One region of the Bartonella sp. HY761 genome, then DNA from elsewhere that is predicted to be linked to it. Evidence: riboswitches for the same ligand, from Rfam matches in the RefSeq annotation. Region 1 holds a riboswitch; the other holds the start of a gene.
What was found. A riboswitch is a leader RNA that binds a small molecule or an ion and turns the genes downstream of it on or off. The one in region 1 is predicted to bind cobalamin.

Region 1 (8,778 bases):
GCTTATTTCATCAGGTACTACGCCCAAGATGCTCGCCAATGAATCACAGGCTTGCTACATTGGCTATGGTGGCATGTTGATGGAATCTTTTGTGGCTATTATGGCTTTGGTGGCTGCTTGTGTCATTAATCCTGGTGTTTATTTTGCTATGAATACCCCCTTAGGCACGTTGGTTCCCAATGGAACAGTTGATGCTTTACAATCTGCATCCCAAATTATTTCAAGCTGGGGCTTTCATGTTACGCCAGAACTTTTGCAGCAAATCGCAAAAGATGTTGGTGAACCAAGTATTCTTGGCCGTGCTGGCGGTGCGCCAACATTGGCTGTTGGTATGGCGCATATTTTGCATAATGCTATGTCTGGCTGGCTTGGTATGTCGTTTTGGTACCATTTTGCGATTTTGTTCGAAGCCTTGTTCATATTAACTGCGGTTGATGCAGGCACCCGCTCTGCTCGCTTTATGCTGCAAGATCTTCTTGGTCTTGTGCATCCAGACTTGCGTAAAACCGATAGCCTGCCAGCAAATCTTTTAGCGACATTTATTGTTGTCTTGCTTTGGGGCTATTTTGTTATGGTCGGTGCCCTCGATGAAACAGGTAAAGGCGGCATTTATACGTTATGGCCATTATTTGGTATTGCAAACCAGATGCTTGCTGCAATTGCTTTGATGTTGTGCGCTGTGGTCTTGTTTAAGATGAAGCGTCAACGTTTTGCTTGGGTTGCCATTATTCCTGCATGTTGGTTGCTTATTTGCACTATGACTGCTGGCTGGATTAAAATATTTGATGCAAAATTGAGCTTTTTTGTTGCTGCATCAAATGCCGCAAATATGCAGGGCAAAATTAGCAATACAGTGAACGGCGTTTTAACTGCATTCTTTATGTTGGTTGTTATTTCTCTCGCAATCTATTCAATCAAAACAGCAATGGCTGCGCTTAAAAACGATAAGCCTACATCTGCCGAATTACCTTATGAAAGATTGCCAGACCAATATATTCCTGAAGAATATAGAGATGCTAAGACGGCATAAGACTATGTGCTGAAACGAATATGGTCTGCTCATTTTAAAAATTGGCAGACCATATTAACAATTTAAAAATCTATGCCAAACGTTTAATGATACTAAGCGTTCAATATTGGTGGAGGAAATGCCATGTTTAACAAAATTGCTAAGGCCGGCAAATATATGGGGCAGGCGGCTAAATTAATGATTGGCGTGCCTGACTATGATAATTATGTTCAACATATGCGATTGACCCATCCAGACCAAACACCCATGACTTATCCTGAATTTTTTAAAGATAGGCAAGATGCTCGTTTTGGTGGCAAAGGTGGTTTTAAGTGCTGCTAGATTAGGGCGATGATATTTTGGCTCTACATAGATTTCTAAGAGCTTTGTTAAATTTTTCCCAAATGTAGTTCTTACGGCATTTTATTCAATTCTTTAATTTGTATTTTCTTTTATAATCAGTGTGTTGTGTTGATTAATTAACTTGTGGTTAAAACTTTATTTAAAGTTATGGTTAAAAAAGCGTTAATTTTTCTAACAAGTTTATATTAAGGTTTTGATTTTAAATTATTAAAGGGTTTTCTTATGGTTGTTCCTGTTACCGTTTTATCGGGTTTTTTGGGTTCTGGTAAAACAACCTTAATCAATCATTTATTACGCAACGATCAATGGACACCATTTGCAATCATTGAAAATGAATTTGGTGAAACAGGCATTGATGGCATATTACTTGAAAAGCGCGATAAGCTTGAAATTGTAGAAATGAGCAATGGCTGCGTGTGCTGTAGTGTTCGGGGTGAATTTGCAACTAGCATTAATCAATTGCTTGAAAAGCGCGACAAGGGATTAGTTGATTTTGAACGCATCATAATTGAAACCACTGGACTTGCTGACCCTTCGCCTGTCGTGCAAACTTTTTTTGTTGATGATAATCTGCGCGAAAAAACCATGCTTGATGCCTGCATTGTCCTTGCTGATAGCGAGCATATTGAGCGCCAATTGGATGAGCATAATGTGGCGGTAGCGCAAATTGCCTTTGCCGATCGTATTTTTTTAACCAAAACTGATCGTATTGACAGCGAAAAAAAACAATCAATCTTAAAAAGATTAAGTAAAATCAATTGTAAAGCTGACTTTTTTGAAGTGGTTAATGGTGCTTGCCCACAGGAACTTTGGCTTAATGTCAATGCTTTTGAATTAAGTGATGAACTGCAAATAACTAAGGGAAGTTTTGGCTTTGATGAAGCGCAAAAGCCGCGCTTTAGTGCTTTTTCAGCGCAGGGCGTGCAGCAGCAATCTTGGGGGGATACTATCCAATCGCTCTATTTTGAAATGGCGCTTTTTGATATTGACCGATTGGGCAGCTTTATGGAAAAATTGATTGAAGATTTTGGCAATGATATGCTGCGCTATAAGGGCGTTTTTGCCATTGCTGATGAAGAAAAGCGGCTTATTTTGCAAGGAGTGCATAAGGTAGCGGCTTTTGATTATGGCTCACCTTGGAATGAAGAAAAGGCACTATCAAAATTTATTATTATTGGCCGCGGGCTTGATCAAGATTGGTTGCATGAGCAATTAACGCAATGTCTTGCGTGATTATATAAGAGATTATTTTTTTTGAGTTTTCAATAATCTCTTATATTTAAATAGGTTATGCTAATTTATTGATGTTTAAAAAGCCCAATCTTCATCCTGCGTGGCAACGGCTTTACCAATAACATAAGATGAGCCAGAGCCTGAGAAAAAGTCATGATTTTCATTAGCTGCGGGTGATAGGGCTGATAAAATAGCTGGATTAACGGCACAAATTTCGGCTGGAAAAAGCGCATCAAAGCCCAAATTCATGAGCGCCTTATTTGCATTATAATGCAAAAACATTTTCACATCCTCACTTAAGCCAACCGCGTCATAAAGGTCCTCGGTATATTTGCTTTCTACTTCATAAAGGTCGAGCAAAAATGCAATGGTGAAATCTTTAATTTCTTGCTGTTTTTCACTGCTGCATTTTTTAAAGGCTTTTTGGAATTTATAGCCGATATAATAACCATGCACTGCTTCATCACGAATGATAAGGCGGATAAGGTCAGCAGTATTGGTAAGCTTAGCACGGCTTGACCAATACATCGGCAGATAAAAACCAGAATAGAACAAAAAGCTTTCAAGAAAGACCGAGGCGATTTTTTTCTTCAATAGATCATCAGCTTGATAACGCTCAATCACCAGCTTTGCTTTTTCTTGCAAATAGCGATTTTCTTCCGCCCAACGAAATGCTTCATCAACATCAACGGTAAGACAAAGGGTAGAAAAAATCGAAGAATAGGAGCGTGCATGTACCGCTTCCATAAAGGCAATATTGGTAAGCACTGCTTCTTCATGTTGGTTTTCAGCGTCTTCTAAAAGTGAAATCGCGCCAACGGAATTTTGAACGGTATCAAGTAAAGTAAGACCAGTGAAAACGCGTATGGTTAAAATTTGCTCTTCACGGGTAAGGCTTGCCCAAGAGCCAATATCATTAGAAAGAGGTACTTTTTCTGGCAGCCAAAAATTAACCGTCAAGCGGTTCCAAACCTCAAGGTCTTTTTCATCTTCAACGCGGTTCCAATTAATAGCGCGTACGGGTTTTGCTTTTAAATGGTTCATTTGATGTGCTCCTTAAAGACTGCATGATACGCAGCCTTCAACCTCGGTGCCGCTTAGGGCATCTTGGCGAATTCGGACATAATAAATAGTTTTAATGCCTTTTTTCCAAGCATAGATTTGCGCGCGATTAATGTCGCGTGTTGTTGCAGTGTCAGGAAAAAATAGCGTTAGCGATAGACCTTGATCGACATGGCGGGTGGCCTCAGCATAAGTGTCGATGATTTTTTCAGGGCCAATTTTATAGGCGTCTTCAAAATATTGAAGGTTGTCATTGGTCATATAAGGTGCCGGATAATAGACGCGGCCAATTTTGCCTTCTTTACGAATTTCGATTTTTGACACAATTGGATGAATGGACGAGGTGGCATGATTAATATAGGAAATAGAGCCGGTTGGGGGCACAGCCTGTAAATAGCTGTTATAAAGTCCATATTCGGCAACTCTATCGGCTAATTCACGCCAATCATCTTTTGTGGGGATAGCAATTGCATTTTTTGCAAAGAGCTCAATCACTTTAGGAGTTTTTGGCTGCCATTCTTCATTTATATATTTGGCAAAATAGCTCTTATCAGCATAGGCGGAGTTTTCAAATCCTAAAAAGTGACTTCCATGTTCCTTCGCCAATTTGTTCGAGGCACAAAGAGCATGATAGGTGATGGTGTAAAAATAGATATTGGTAAAATCAAGCGCTTCAGGTGAGCCATAATAAATATGTTCGCGAGCAAGAAAACCATGAAGGTTCATTTGCCCAAGACCAATGGCATGGCTTTCACGATTGCCTTTAGCAATTGAAGGAACACATTCCATATTGCTCATTTGTGAAACAGCGGTAAGGGCGCGAATAGCTGTTTCAACCGTATTGCCAAAATTAGGAGAATCCATCGTTTTAGCAATATTCAGTGAGCCAAGATTGCAGGAAATATCATTACCAATCGTTTTATAAGAAAGATCAGCATTAAATTCACTGGCGCTATTTACTTGCAAAATTTCAGAGCAAAGATTGCTCATTGAAATGCGGCCAGCAAGCGGATTAAGTCTATTGGCGGTATCTTCAAATAAAATATAAGGATAGCCTGATTCAAACTGAATTTCTGCAAGGCGTTGAAAAAAATTGCGGGCATTAATACGGGTTTTGCGAATATCAGGATTATCAACAAAGTCTCGATAATGCTTACTTATTTCAATATCACTCATGCATTTGCCGGTGACACGCTCAATATCATAAGGAGAAAATAGATACATTTCCTCATTTTGGCGGGCAAGCTCAAACGTAATATCAGGAATAATTACCCCTAAGGATAAGGTTTTGATGCGGATTTTTTCGTCTGCATTTTCGCGCTTGGTATCAAGAAAAGTTAAAATATCTGGGTGATGGGCATGTAAATACACCGCACCAGCCCCTTGGCGCGCACCAAGTTGGTTGGCATAGGAAAACGCATCTTCAAGCATTTTCATCACTGGTACAATGCCTGATGACTGGTTTTCAATATGCTTAATCGGTGCGCCTGCTTCACGCAAATTGGTAAGGCTAAGGGCAACGCCGCCACCACGCTTTGATAATTGTAGGGCAGAATTGATTGAACGGCCGATTGATTCCATATTGTCTTCAAGGCGCAATAAAAAGCATGAAACAAGTTCGCCGCGCTGCTGTTTACCAGCATTTAAAAAAGTTGGTGTAGCAGGCTGGAAGCGACCGGTGATAATTTCATCAACTAATTTTATTGCAAGTTCTTGATTGCCGCGTGCAAGGCTTAATGCAACCATGACAATGCGATCTTCATAGCGTTCTAAATAACGCGTGCCATCACGTGTTTTTAATGTGTAAGCGGTATAATATTTAAATGCACCAAGAAAAGTTGGAAAGCGAAATCTATAACCATAAGCGCGTTGGAAAAGGCTTTTTATAAAATCGCTATCATAGGCATCTAACACGCTTTTTTCATAAAAACCTTCTTCGACAAGGTAATCGAGTTTTTCTTCTAAATTATGAAAGAAAACGGTGTTTTGGTTGACATGCTGCAAAAAATACTGCCGCGCTGCCATTTTATCCATTTCAAATTGGATTGCACCATTTTCATCGTAAATATTAAGCATGGCATTTAGGGCATGAAAATCAAGCTGTGGCTCGCTGCGCGCTGATTTTGCTATTTGCGATTTATCCAATTGCGGCTGGTCTAGCATTGGTTTTTTCCAAGATTTTTAAATTTTTTTAAGATTTTATGAACATTGTCAGCATCTTCTTGCGTGCCACGCAGTTCAAAGCGATAAAGGCAAGGCACATTACATTTTTGTGCAATAATATCACCAGCAAGGGCATAGGTATTGCCAAAATTACGATTGCCACCAGCAATGACACCGCGAATGCGGTGGCGATTTTCTTCTTCATTTAAAAAATGGATAATGGCTTTGGGTACAGCGCCATTTCCTTCGCCATCAGCATAGGTTGGCAACACCAAAATATAGTCATCACTTATATGTTTGGCAGGTTCTTTGCGATCAATGCGAAAGGCCGGCAATTGCAAGCGCTCGACAAAAGCATGAGTATTGCCAGTCGAGCTTGAGTAATAGGCAAGCAAAAGCATATTATGCAATCTTCGCAATCATGTCAGGGCGAAACCCAGCCCAATGATGATCACCTGCAACGACAACAGGAACTTGACGATAGCCCAACGATTGAACCCGCGAAAAACCATCTTCATTCTCAGTAATATCAATAATATTGTAAGCAATACCCTTGGTATCAAGAACGCGGTAAGTAGCAGTGCATTGAGCGCATTGGGGCTTTGAATAGATGGTAACTTGCATGAGATTAATTCCTTTTGAGGATAACTGGCTTTGGTACTTTATAGAGTTTTGGTTAAGCATAAACGCCGAGCAATAAGGGCTTAGCCTTATGCTGCGTTAAATCCGTGCTTTGTCATGGAGGATGGCGCTGTCAGAAGTATTAAAGCAGCAAAGCTCAATGCTGCTTATTGTAGCTCGACGGCGCTATAGCTTTAGTTAATGCTGCAATGGTGGTGCGTTGATGTAATTAACATCAAAAATTTTTAGATAAAGCATTATAAACTTCCTTCCCGAAGCCTAAAGAGGCATTTGCACGGGTGGGTTTAAAGCATTGGCACAGGCAATAGACCTAAACCAAAAGGGCGCAAAGATACGCCGATTAAACCTCGCCAGTGCAGACACCCCGTCTGTTGACACTTATTCAAGGCAGGTCTCCTGGCTCACAGCTCAACACAATTAACGACCTTCCCAAGCATTATTTCAATTTCATCTTAGCAATGATGCTACTTATGATTTTAAAAATTTTGCTCAGTGGTTAAACCGTTATTGCTCCTTGTTCACAGTTGCGGGGGCAGCTTTGGAATAATATCAATAATCAAATGTAAGGCATTGATTATTAAGCTATCTACCAAATTCCCTTTAAATTTGAACAGAATCAAATAACCTTGAATACTAGATATAGTAGTCTATTTGAATTTTTGGTCAATATATATGGTTAGATTATAAACAGACAAAATTGAATTTAGTTAACTCAGCTTTTTACAGAAAAGCAGCGCGATTGGTTTCGATAGATTGGGATATAAAGTTTGCTACTTCATGAATACGGCGAATGCCTTTTAAATTCTCATGATAGGATAACCAGTAGGAGCGGATAATTGCTTTTTCTGGCAGCACTACCACCAAATCAGGATAAGTTCTAGCGATATAACTATGCAAAATACCAATACCGCCACCTGCTAAAATGGCTTCCAATTGCCCTAACGTGCTAGATACTTGAAAATTGGAATGCCAATCTTCACTTATCTCATGGCTATAAGCAAGAGCAGGGGTGGAGATGAGATCGTCAACATAATCAATCTTGCGATGATGTGCTAATATATCATGAATATCTAATGGGTGGCCATGGCGCTTTAAATAATCCTTATGGGCATAAAGGCGCAATTTATAATCGGTCAGCTTTTTGGCAATAAGCCGCCCTTGCGCGGGGCGCTCAACGGTTATCGCAATATCGGCTTCGCGTTGGGACAGCGAAAAATTGCGTGAGACCGGTACCAATTGCAGGGTTAAATCTGGAAACTTTTCTGACAATTGCGGTAAATGCTTGGCAAGGAAAGAAACACCAAAGCCATCAGGTGCAGCAATACGAATAGTGCCGCTTAGCTGCACATCTTCGCCACCAATTTGCGCTTGTGCTTGCAACATTTGCGCTTCAACTTGTTCTGCATGGTGTAAAAGGCGTTCACCTGCATCGGTGAGCTGCGTTCCAGTGGTGCTGCGCGTCACTAATTTGGTGTTTAATTGGTGTTCAAGCGCAGTTAGACGCCGCGAAATAGTTGTATGATTAACTCCAAGCTGTTTGGCAGCTTTAAGCAACTGACTATTGCGCGCAACGCTTAAAAATATTCTTAAATCATCCCAATTCATACGCTTAAATTTGCATATGTTTGGCGATTATTCAATGCCATAAAACGCTTCTATAGGCTTATGCGCTTATTGTGTAAAAAATAGTTTTAATGAAATCTTGTTTGGCTCATCTAATTGAATTAGACCTATAAATGCAAAAAAAACCGCCAACTGTTACAGTGGCGGTTTTATATAAAGTCGATTAATAATGATTAATTCAATAGTTTAGAATCAGTAATCATCATTCTTTTCAGGGGCAACCAAGCCCTCAATACCAGCAAGAAGATCGTCTTCAGACATTTGATCAAAGACTATAGGTTGATCTGCAACGTCATCATTAAATAACGAATCACCCAAACCTGCATCATCATGAGTAAGAAGTGCTGGTGCAATTTCAGGCTCATCAACTTCAACATGCTTTTGCATGGAATGGATAAGATCTTCTTTCAAATCGGCTGGTGACAAGGTCTCATCAGCAATCTCACGCAAGGCAACAACAGGATTCTTATCATTGTCGCGGTCAATAGTGATTTGCGCACCTTGAGAAATCTGACGGGCGCGGTGGCTAGCCAGAAGAATAAGCTCAAAGCGGTTGTTAACCTTATCAATGCAATCTTCAACAGTAACGCGGGCCATAGATGCCCCTTTCATTATATGCGGTTTAATGGATTTGAGGCTTACATAACCAGTTTTTATAAAAAAAACAAGAAAAACCAACCAAA
Region 2 (8,778 bases), 550 kb from region 1:
TGCCGAAAGACGATCAAGCACCAAAACAATACCGAAAGGTGCAGCCCAATTGCCAAGCAAATAAACATCAGCACTAGGAGTTATATCCTTAGCCCGCGCAATAAGCGCAATAGCCACCAGTACCAGTAAGCCACTAGTAATAATTGCCGAAAGCAATTTTAACGTATGGCGACGCTCATCAAAAAACAACAGCACTGCCGCGACAGCCAAAGGCAAAATAATTGGTATAATAATGAGGTGATAAAGGGCGTTTCCCATTAATTTGGCTCCCTTCCGTCAACATGGTCAGAGCCGGTCAGCCCACGAGCAACAAGCAATACCACAAGAAAAAGAGCTGTGGTGGCAAAACCAATAACAATCGCGGTTAAAACAAGCGCTTGCGGCACAGGATCCGTAAATTGTGTAGGATCAATGCTACCGGTATTTGATGTGATCGGTGCGGCATTCATCTTTAACCGCCCCATCGAAAAAATAAATATATTTACCGCATAAGACAGAAGTGAAAGACCAATAATCACCTGAAACGTACGTGGACGCAATAAAAGCCAAATGCCAGAACCGCCAAGAATACCAATAGCAAGAGCGAGAATTATCTCCATATTAATTGTCCTCTTTCACAATGGTTTCTTCTTTACGCACGCGGTAGCGGCGTATGGATTGGTGGGCAAGCGCAATCAGCATTAAAACTGTTGCTCCAACAACCAAGGCAAAAACCCCCATATCAAACAATAAAGCAGAAGCAGTTGGCATTTTACCAATAAAGGGAATTTCAAGGTAATTAAAATAGGTGGTCAGGAATGGATAACCGAAAAACCACGAAGCGCCGCCCGTTGCAAGGGCAACACATATACCAAAGCCCATCCAACGTACTGGCAAAATAGTTAAATGATCCTCAACCCAGCGTGTACCAGACGCAAGATATTGCAAGATAAAGCCAATCGCCATGGTAACACCGGCGGCAAAACCACCGCCCGGCAAATCATGGCCGCGCATAAAGATGTAAATGGCGAGACCGATAATCGCAGGAAATAGCCAATGCATGGTTATTTGCGGAATGGTCAAATAATCCTGTAAGGTATCGCCCTCTTCACGCTCTGGTTGGTTGATATCGAACGCGGTTTGAATACGTTGTTGCGAGGGCGATTCAATACTTTCAGAAGCTGGTCGAAACCGGCGTAGAAGTGCAAAAACCGTCAGCGCCACAATACCAAGGACGCATATTTCACCCATTGTATCAAAACCACGGAAATCAACTAGAAGCACATTAACAACATTGGTTCCGCCGCCACCAACATAGGCGTTTTTCAAGAAAAACTCGGCAATAGTATCACCGCCGGCATCTAAAGCGCCCCTTGTCATAATCGCATAGGAAAGCCAAGCCAAACCGCAACCACCAATAATAGCAATTAACAAATCTCGCAAACGGCGAAAGCGTGCCGATAGTCCGGCAGGCATTGGATCTGGATCTTGCCAGCGTTTTGGCAACCAACGTAAGCCCAAAAGCAAAAGAACGGTTGTTACGACTTCCACCAATAATTGGGTTAGTGCTAAATCCGGCGCGGAAAGCCACAAGAAAGTAACGCATGTCATAAGCCCGGCACCACCAACCAACATCAAAGATGCTAAACGGTGAAACTTTGCTTGCCAAGCAGCACAAAGGGCGCATGTACCACCAATAATCCAAAAGATCGCAAAAACAGGATCAATCGTGGTTAGCGGCAAATCACCTGGCATAATACCAATAATGGCAATGGCGGCAAAAACAGCCGCAATCGGCACAAGTATCACCCATCGCACCTGCGTTTGCAAACGGCGTGTACCAAAAAACTGTTCGGCCCAACGCGCCCATTTCCATGAAATGGTAACCAAAACCCGCTCAAATATTCGCTGACCTTTGATATGGCGGAAAAAAGGTGGCCCATCTTCGCAAGAAAGGAAATAACGACGCCCAACAATATAAAGCAATATACCGCCTACAAGGGCAATTAAGCTCATGATAAGCGGCGTATTAAAACCATGCCAAAGAGCAAGACTATAATGAGGTGTCGCACTACCAAGCACAGATTTTACCGCACCTGAAAGGGCTGGCCCAATACTCCAATTAGGTAAAATGCCAACAAGCAGACAAAGCCCTACCAATAACTCTATTGGCAAGCGCATAAAATGGGGTGGCTCATGCGGTTTTTTGGGTAGATCTTGTGGTTTAGGCCCAAAAAATACCCCATGAATAAACCGGACAGAATAGGTAACTGAAAATAGGCTAGCAACGGTCGCAATATAAGGCGTTGCCAGATCAAGCCACGATTCAACATGGGTTTCAATAGCTTCGGCAAAGAACATTTCCTTGGAAAGAAAACCATTTAACAACGGCACGCCTGCCATTGCGGCACTCGCAATAATCGCAAGTGCCGCAGTTATTGGCATATAGCGTGCAAGCCCAGTGAGCTTGCGCATATCACGCGTGCCAGTTTCATGGTCTATAATACCTGCCGCCATAAACAAAGATGCTTTAAAAGTCGCATGATTAGCCATATGGAAAATCGCAGCAACACAAGCAAGCGGACTGCCAAGGCTTAATAATGTAGTGATAAGTCCTAAGTGACTAATGGTTGAATAAGCAAGAAGCCCTTTAAGGTCCTGCTGAAACATAGCAAAATAAGCGCCAAGAAATAAAGTGGTGAGCCCAGATAGACCAACAATCCAAAACCATGCGTCAGTGCCGGCAAGCACTGGCCACAGCCGCACCAATAAGAAAACCCCTGCCTTGACCATGGTTGCCGAATGCAAATAGGCTGATACGGGGGTTGGCGCGGCCATAGCATTTGGCAACCAAAAATGAAATGGAAATTGCGCACTTTTGGTAAGCGCACCCAAAAGAATAAGGATAAGGGCTGGCAAATAAAGTGGACTTGAGCGAATAATATCACCAGACTTTAGCACCACATCAAGATCATAACTACCAACAATATGCCCCAATAAAAGCATACCAACCAAAAGGGCAAAACCGCCAAGGCCAGTAACCGTTAAGGCCATACGCGCGCCATCACGGGCGCTAGCATTATGATACCAATACCCAATCAGCAAAAACGAGAAAATACTGGTTAATTCCCAAAAAATCACCAGCATGATGATATTGCCAGATAAAACAATACCGGTCATTGCCCCCATAAAGGCAAGGAAAAAAGAAAAGAAGCGTGGTACTGGATCAGCAGGATCCATATAATAACGCGCATAAATTACAACCAATAGACCAATACCATTGATCATCAGCAAGAACAGCCAAGCAAGACCATCCATCCGCAAAATAATATTGATTCCCCATTGTGGCAACCAATCTATTTGTAAGCGTACCGCGTCACCATTCATAATCGAGGGATAAAGCATGATAGTGAGCAACAGACCAAAAAGCGCAACAGAGCCTGCAAACCACGCTTCATTATTCTTAGCGGTGGAGCGAAAAAAGCCAATTATTGCACTGCCTATGAAGGGGAGCAGGATTAGTAAAACCAGCATCGCTTCCCTTGTTGTCACCATTATATCAACCCCATTACTACAAGCGACAAAGCGCTATCCCATCATGTAAACCCTAATTGCTGCCATTTGGCATCAGCATGCTATACCAGAAGAAAGTTATGATTTTTTTAAAAACAAAATTTTCAAAATTATTTCACACTTACGTAAATTGGCAAAAAAATTAACAAATAAAACCCTATAGCTTAAGTGCGAATCTAAAATTTTGCAATTCACGATAATAAATCTGGTTTTACAAAACCTATTCTAAACAAAAAATACAGCCGATTGGTGAATATTTTAAGGAAAAAGCGATATATTTTTTGCCTGTGGATAAAATAGTTCTAAAAACATGATAGTGTCATGACAAAGGTGATACATTAGACCATATGCATTAAATTTAGTTACCAAACCAACTGAGCTCCATCATGAAGCATTTCGTTGAAACACAACAAATTTATCGCAATACACTCTTCCCAACTTGCAATTGATGCTTAATTATGATATGAACCTCGTTCATGGCTAAAGAAAAAATTGCTAAAACGACATTAAAAAGAGAACAGCAACGCATCGCCCTTATTGACGCGGCGGAGCGAGCTATTGCCGCTAAGGGATTGAACGGTTTTAAAGCGCGTGAGCTTGCCGATGAAATCGGCGTTGGTCTTGGACAAATCTATAATCTAGTTACTGATCTTGATGAGCTATTATTACGCGTTAGCTCAAAAACATTGGTGCGGCTTGAAACCGCAATAGAGGCTGAATTTAATGATGAACAGCCGCAAACGGCTGAAGATATGCTGATTGTAACGGCGCGCGCCTACCATCATTTTGCCCGTGATAATTATAACTTATGGCGCACATTATTTGACCATCAATTACCGCAAGATAAGCCTGTTCCTGATTGGGTTTCTCATGAAAGATTAAGGCCTTTTCAAGTGGTTGATAAGCCGCTTGGTGAATTGATGAAGGGCGCAGATAGTGAAGAAGTGAAGCTCTTTTCACAAACCATATTTTCCGGCATTCACGGCCTTGTATCCATTAGTCTTGACAGCAGAGATGTTGGCGTTCCCCCTGCCTTACTAGATAAGCAGATTGGTAAATTTATTAAAATCATCTGCCGTGGTTTAAAAAAGAAAAGCAAATAAACAACTTGTTCAATAATGCACCGATCATTGCCATTGATCATTCACAGCAATGATCGGTGCCATTTTAAATTGATATGTTAGCCTCTAACAACCAATACACCAATTACAAAATCTGACTTTTTACAGCTAAACTTTTGATCGCAATTTATCGGCAAGAAATATTCATAAAAATTTTTCTTTACAACAGTTATGTTATACCATAACAATAGCGTTACATCTTTTTGATTGACGTTATTATACGAAATAGTTAACCTAGCTGAGACGGTTCCCCGAATGATGGACTTCATAGGGGACTAATAGGGAACATGGGACGGGTTAACTTTATAAAGGACCCAAGCCATGGCTGCCCCCGCAACTGTAAGCGGTAGATAACAAATATGATGCAGTAAAAACTGCAAACCACTGTTTAGGATTAGCTTTAAATTAAGCCAATCCAATGAATGGGAAGGTTGTTTGTTATCGCCATTCCGCAAGCCAGGAGACCTGCCGTCAATCATCAGGCGTTTCGCCTTTTGCTCAATTATTTTTGCACGGTGGGTGCAGGAAGGCATAAAAATGCATATTGAACCGGGCGTCGTTTCCGGCGCTAAAATTATTTTGAGCTATGCAACAGCATTTGCAGCTCTTGGTATTACAGCCAAATTGGCATTAAAGACAATTTTTCCTCAAAAAACCTCTGATAGCTTTCATCAAAAAAGCAAAGATGGCGGTATCATATCTCTTTTGGCGCGCAGCCTCATTACCACTGCCCTTGTTTTTACTTTTTTTGAAATCTTCCCCCATCATCCAGTGGGCGTTTCAGAAGTTCATCTTATCCTTGGATCAACATTGTTTTTAATTTTTGGCGTCGCTCCAACAGCGATAGGACTAACTTTAGGTCTCCTCTTACAAGGGTTATTTTTTGCACCCTTTGATCTCCCCCAATATGGTATGAATGTCACAACGCTGCTCATGCCGCTTTTTGCTATGGCGTGGCTTGCCAATAAAATCATTCCACAAAATACCGCCTACAAAGATGTAAGTTATAAACAAGCCTTAGCTTTATCGACCAGTTATCAAGGTGGTATTGTTGCTTGGGTGGCGTTTTGGGCATTTTACGGCGAAGGCTTTAGTAGCGAGACAGCAGTTAATATTGGCAGTTTTGCCATTGCTTATATGAGCGTTGTCTTGGTGGAACCACTCATTGATCTTGGGGTATTATTCATCGCTAAAAGCCTGCATAAATTATCAAATTCCCCCTTTATTCAGCAACGGCTTTACCAAGCAATCAATTAAAAGCCCAAAACTTTTCCAATTAGCCGGAGTGTAAATCGCCTTGATTTACCTCCCTTTTAAAATTGCGGCGTTTCACTGCGGTTTTATATGCGGCTATTTCTTCATTTTAAAATCTTACGGAAAACCTATGCTAATCCCGACATCTTCTTTTTTTCAAAAAGTTTTAACATTGTCTTCGCTGGTTATTTTACCGCTTATCGTATTAAATAACACGGCAGAGGCTGCCTCTACTCAATATCCACTAAAACTTAATAATTGCGGCCGAGTTATAGAATTTAAAAAGAAGCCGCAAAATGTGGTTTCGGTTGGTCAAACCAGCACAGAAATTCTCTACCTTTTAGGCCTTAGTGACAAGGTTAAAGGCACGGCCTTATGGTTTGAGCCTGTCATGCCTGAATTTAAAGATATTGATGCACAAATTAAACGTCTTGCTGATAATGAACCAAGCTTTGAATCTGTAGTTGCCCAAAAGCCAGATATGATTGCCAATCAATATGAATGGACAATTGGCCCAGTTGGTGCAACTGCAACCTATAGCCAATTTGATGATCTAACCATTCCTGTTTACACATCGCCCGCAGATTGCGAGGGGAAGGATAATCTTGCCGGCAATGATGGTTTACGCACTACCCCCTTTGACATGGACATTATCTATAAAGAAATCCATGAATTATCCCAAATTTTTGACGTGGAAGAGCGTGGTGATAAAGTCATTGAAACATTAAAGGCACGAGAAAAAGTCGCAATTGAAAAGGCAAAATCCCTTAATATCAAAGATATTTCTGGAATTATGTGGTTTTCAAGTTCCACACTGCAAGCAGATCCCTTCATTGGTGGACGTCTTGGCGCACCTGCCTATATATTTAAAACTCTTAATATAAAAAATATTGCTCAATCGGATTTCGATTGGCCAACCATGGGTTGGGAAACAATTGCCAAGGATAATCCAACAGTTTTGGTAATTGCCGATATGCAGCGCAAACGCTTTCCCGCCGATCATGCCGATGTAAAAATTAACTTCTTACAAGGTGATCCAGTTACCAAGCTGATGAGTGCGGTTAAAGACCAGCGCATCATAACCATAAACGCTCAAGCAATGAATGGTTCAATCCATACCATTGACGGTATTGAACAGCTCGCTGACGCACTTATCAAGATACAAGAAAATCAAATGAGCGGGGCAAAGATAGCGCCCAATAACCTCCATTAAAAATGTAAACCAATTTTAATATTGTCTTTCTCGACAAGGAAAATATCCTATGTTAGCAACTTTAAAAGACTATTTACCCAAAGCTACTTTTGCCGCCATCTCACTATTAGGCTTAAGCCTTACATCAGCGCAAAGTGCTGAACAAAGCGCTTATCCTTTAAAAATTAATAATTGCGGCCGCGTCTTGGAATTTCAAAAACCACCAGAAAGTGTTGTTTCTGTTGGTCAAAATAGCACCGAAATCCTTTATCTCTTAGGTCTTGGTGACAAGATAAAAGGCACAGCTCTTTGGTTTCAACCAGTCATGACAGAATTTAAGGAGCAAAATGATAAGGTTGAGCGCCTTTCAAATGATGTGCCAAGTTATGAAGCGATCATCAGTAAAAAGCCCGACCTTATTGCCAACCAATTTGAGTGGGTGATTGGGCCGGTTGGTGCAGCCGCCGGTTACGACCAATTTGAAGAAATAAATATTCCAGTTTACACCTCGCCTGCGGATTGCGAAAGCAAGGATAATTTAGCCGGTAGCGATGGCTTGCGCAGTAAGCCCTTTAATATGACGATGATCTATCAAGAAATTGATGATTTAGCACGTATTTTTAATGTTGAACCACGCGGCCAAAAACTGATTGCTGAATTAAAGGATCGTGAACAAGCGGCAATTAGCCGCAAAAAGGCTTTACCATCGCAAAAATTATCCGGTTTCATGTGGTATTCAAGTCCAGCAATGGAAATGGAACCCTATGTTGCAGGACAATTGGGGGCACCTGGTTATATGTTTAAAACCCTTGGTATTGATAATATCATCAAGTCCGATTTTGACTGGCCAAATGTTGGTTGGGAAACCATTGTAAAAGCAGACCCATCAATTATCGTCATTGCCAAAATGCAGCGCCGCCGTTTTCCTGCCGATGATATCAAGGTCAAGGAAGAATTTTTACAAAATGATCCAGTCGCAAGCCTCATGTCTGCAGCAAAGCAACATCATATCATCGAACTTGATGTGCAAGCGATGAATGGTACTATTCATACAATTAAGGGCATTGAAGCTTTAGCGGATGCCATTAGTAAAATGAATATAACTGCAAGCAATTTAAAAGAGTAATATTGATGAATTATGTATCCCGTAACATTGTCACAAGAAAATTAGAAGAATTATAAGCTAGATATTCTTCATTGACAGCCAATTTGAAACGTGAGTAATAAGTTCACATTATTGTGAAAACCCATTCAGGATTATATCATGTTCAATTTAAAGTTCGGAAATTTGGTTAAGGCAAGCACTGCAATTGCTGCCTGCCTTTTTGCAACAGTTTCGTTTGCGCAAGCTGAAAAAACCCAATACCCGTTAACAATTAACAATTGCGGACGGGTTCTTACCTTTGATAAAGCACCGCAAAGTGTCGTTTCTGCAGGTCAAAACAGCACAGAGATTTTATATCTTCTTGGTCTTTCTGATAAGGTGAAGGCAACCGCACTTTGGTTTAACCCAGTTTTGCCTGAATTTACCGAAGTAAACAGCAAGATTGAGCGTCTTGCTGACAATGTTCCAAGCTTTGAATCAGTTGTTAATAAAAAGCCTGACCTTGTTGCTAGCCAATATGAGTGGCTTGTTGGCCCTGTTGGTACCATTGGCAC

Region 2: linked by a shared signal. The riboswitch ahead of N6A79_RS01725 (energy-coupling factor ABC transporter permease) and the one ahead of nrdH (glutaredoxin-like protein NrdH) in region 1 are both predicted to bind cobalamin.

What each region holds. Positions count from the first base shown of each region.
Region 1 is NZ_CP104887.1:970,256-979,033, forward strand. Features, by position in the region: gene N6A79_RS04050 (carbon starvation CstA family protein) at 1-1,030, shown strand, start outside; gene N6A79_RS04055 (YbdD/YjiX family protein) at 1,154-1,351, shown strand; gene N6A79_RS04060 (CobW family GTP-binding protein) at 1,595-2,605, shown strand; gene nrdF (class 1b ribonucleoside-diphosphate reductase subunit beta) at 2,681-3,649, opposite strand; gene nrdE (class 1b ribonucleoside-diphosphate reductase subunit alpha) at 3,662-5,830, opposite strand; gene nrdI (class Ib ribonucleoside-diphosphate reductase assembly flavoprotein NrdI) at 5,824-6,231, opposite strand; gene nrdH (glutaredoxin-like protein NrdH) at 6,233-6,454, opposite strand; cobalamin riboswitch at 6,842-7,116, opposite strand; gene N6A79_RS04085 (LysR family transcriptional regulator) at 7,193-8,077, opposite strand; gene rpoZ (DNA-directed RNA polymerase subunit omega) at 8,288-8,692, opposite strand.
Region 2 is NZ_CP104887.1:421,571-430,348, reverse strand. Features, by position in the region: gene N6A79_RS01745 (monovalent cation/H+ antiporter subunit D) at 1-258, opposite strand, end outside; gene N6A79_RS01740 (Na+/H+ antiporter subunit C) at 258-599, opposite strand; gene N6A79_RS01735 (monovalent cation/H+ antiporter subunit A) at 601-3,531, opposite strand; gene N6A79_RS01730 (TetR/AcrR family transcriptional regulator) at 4,029-4,655, shown strand; cobalamin riboswitch at 4,903-5,160, shown strand; gene N6A79_RS01725 (energy-coupling factor ABC transporter permease) at 5,211-5,930, shown strand; gene N6A79_RS01720 (ABC transporter substrate-binding protein) at 6,058-7,140, shown strand; gene N6A79_RS01715 (ABC transporter substrate-binding protein) at 7,190-8,245, shown strand; gene N6A79_RS01710 (ABC transporter substrate-binding protein) at 8,384-8,778, shown strand, end outside.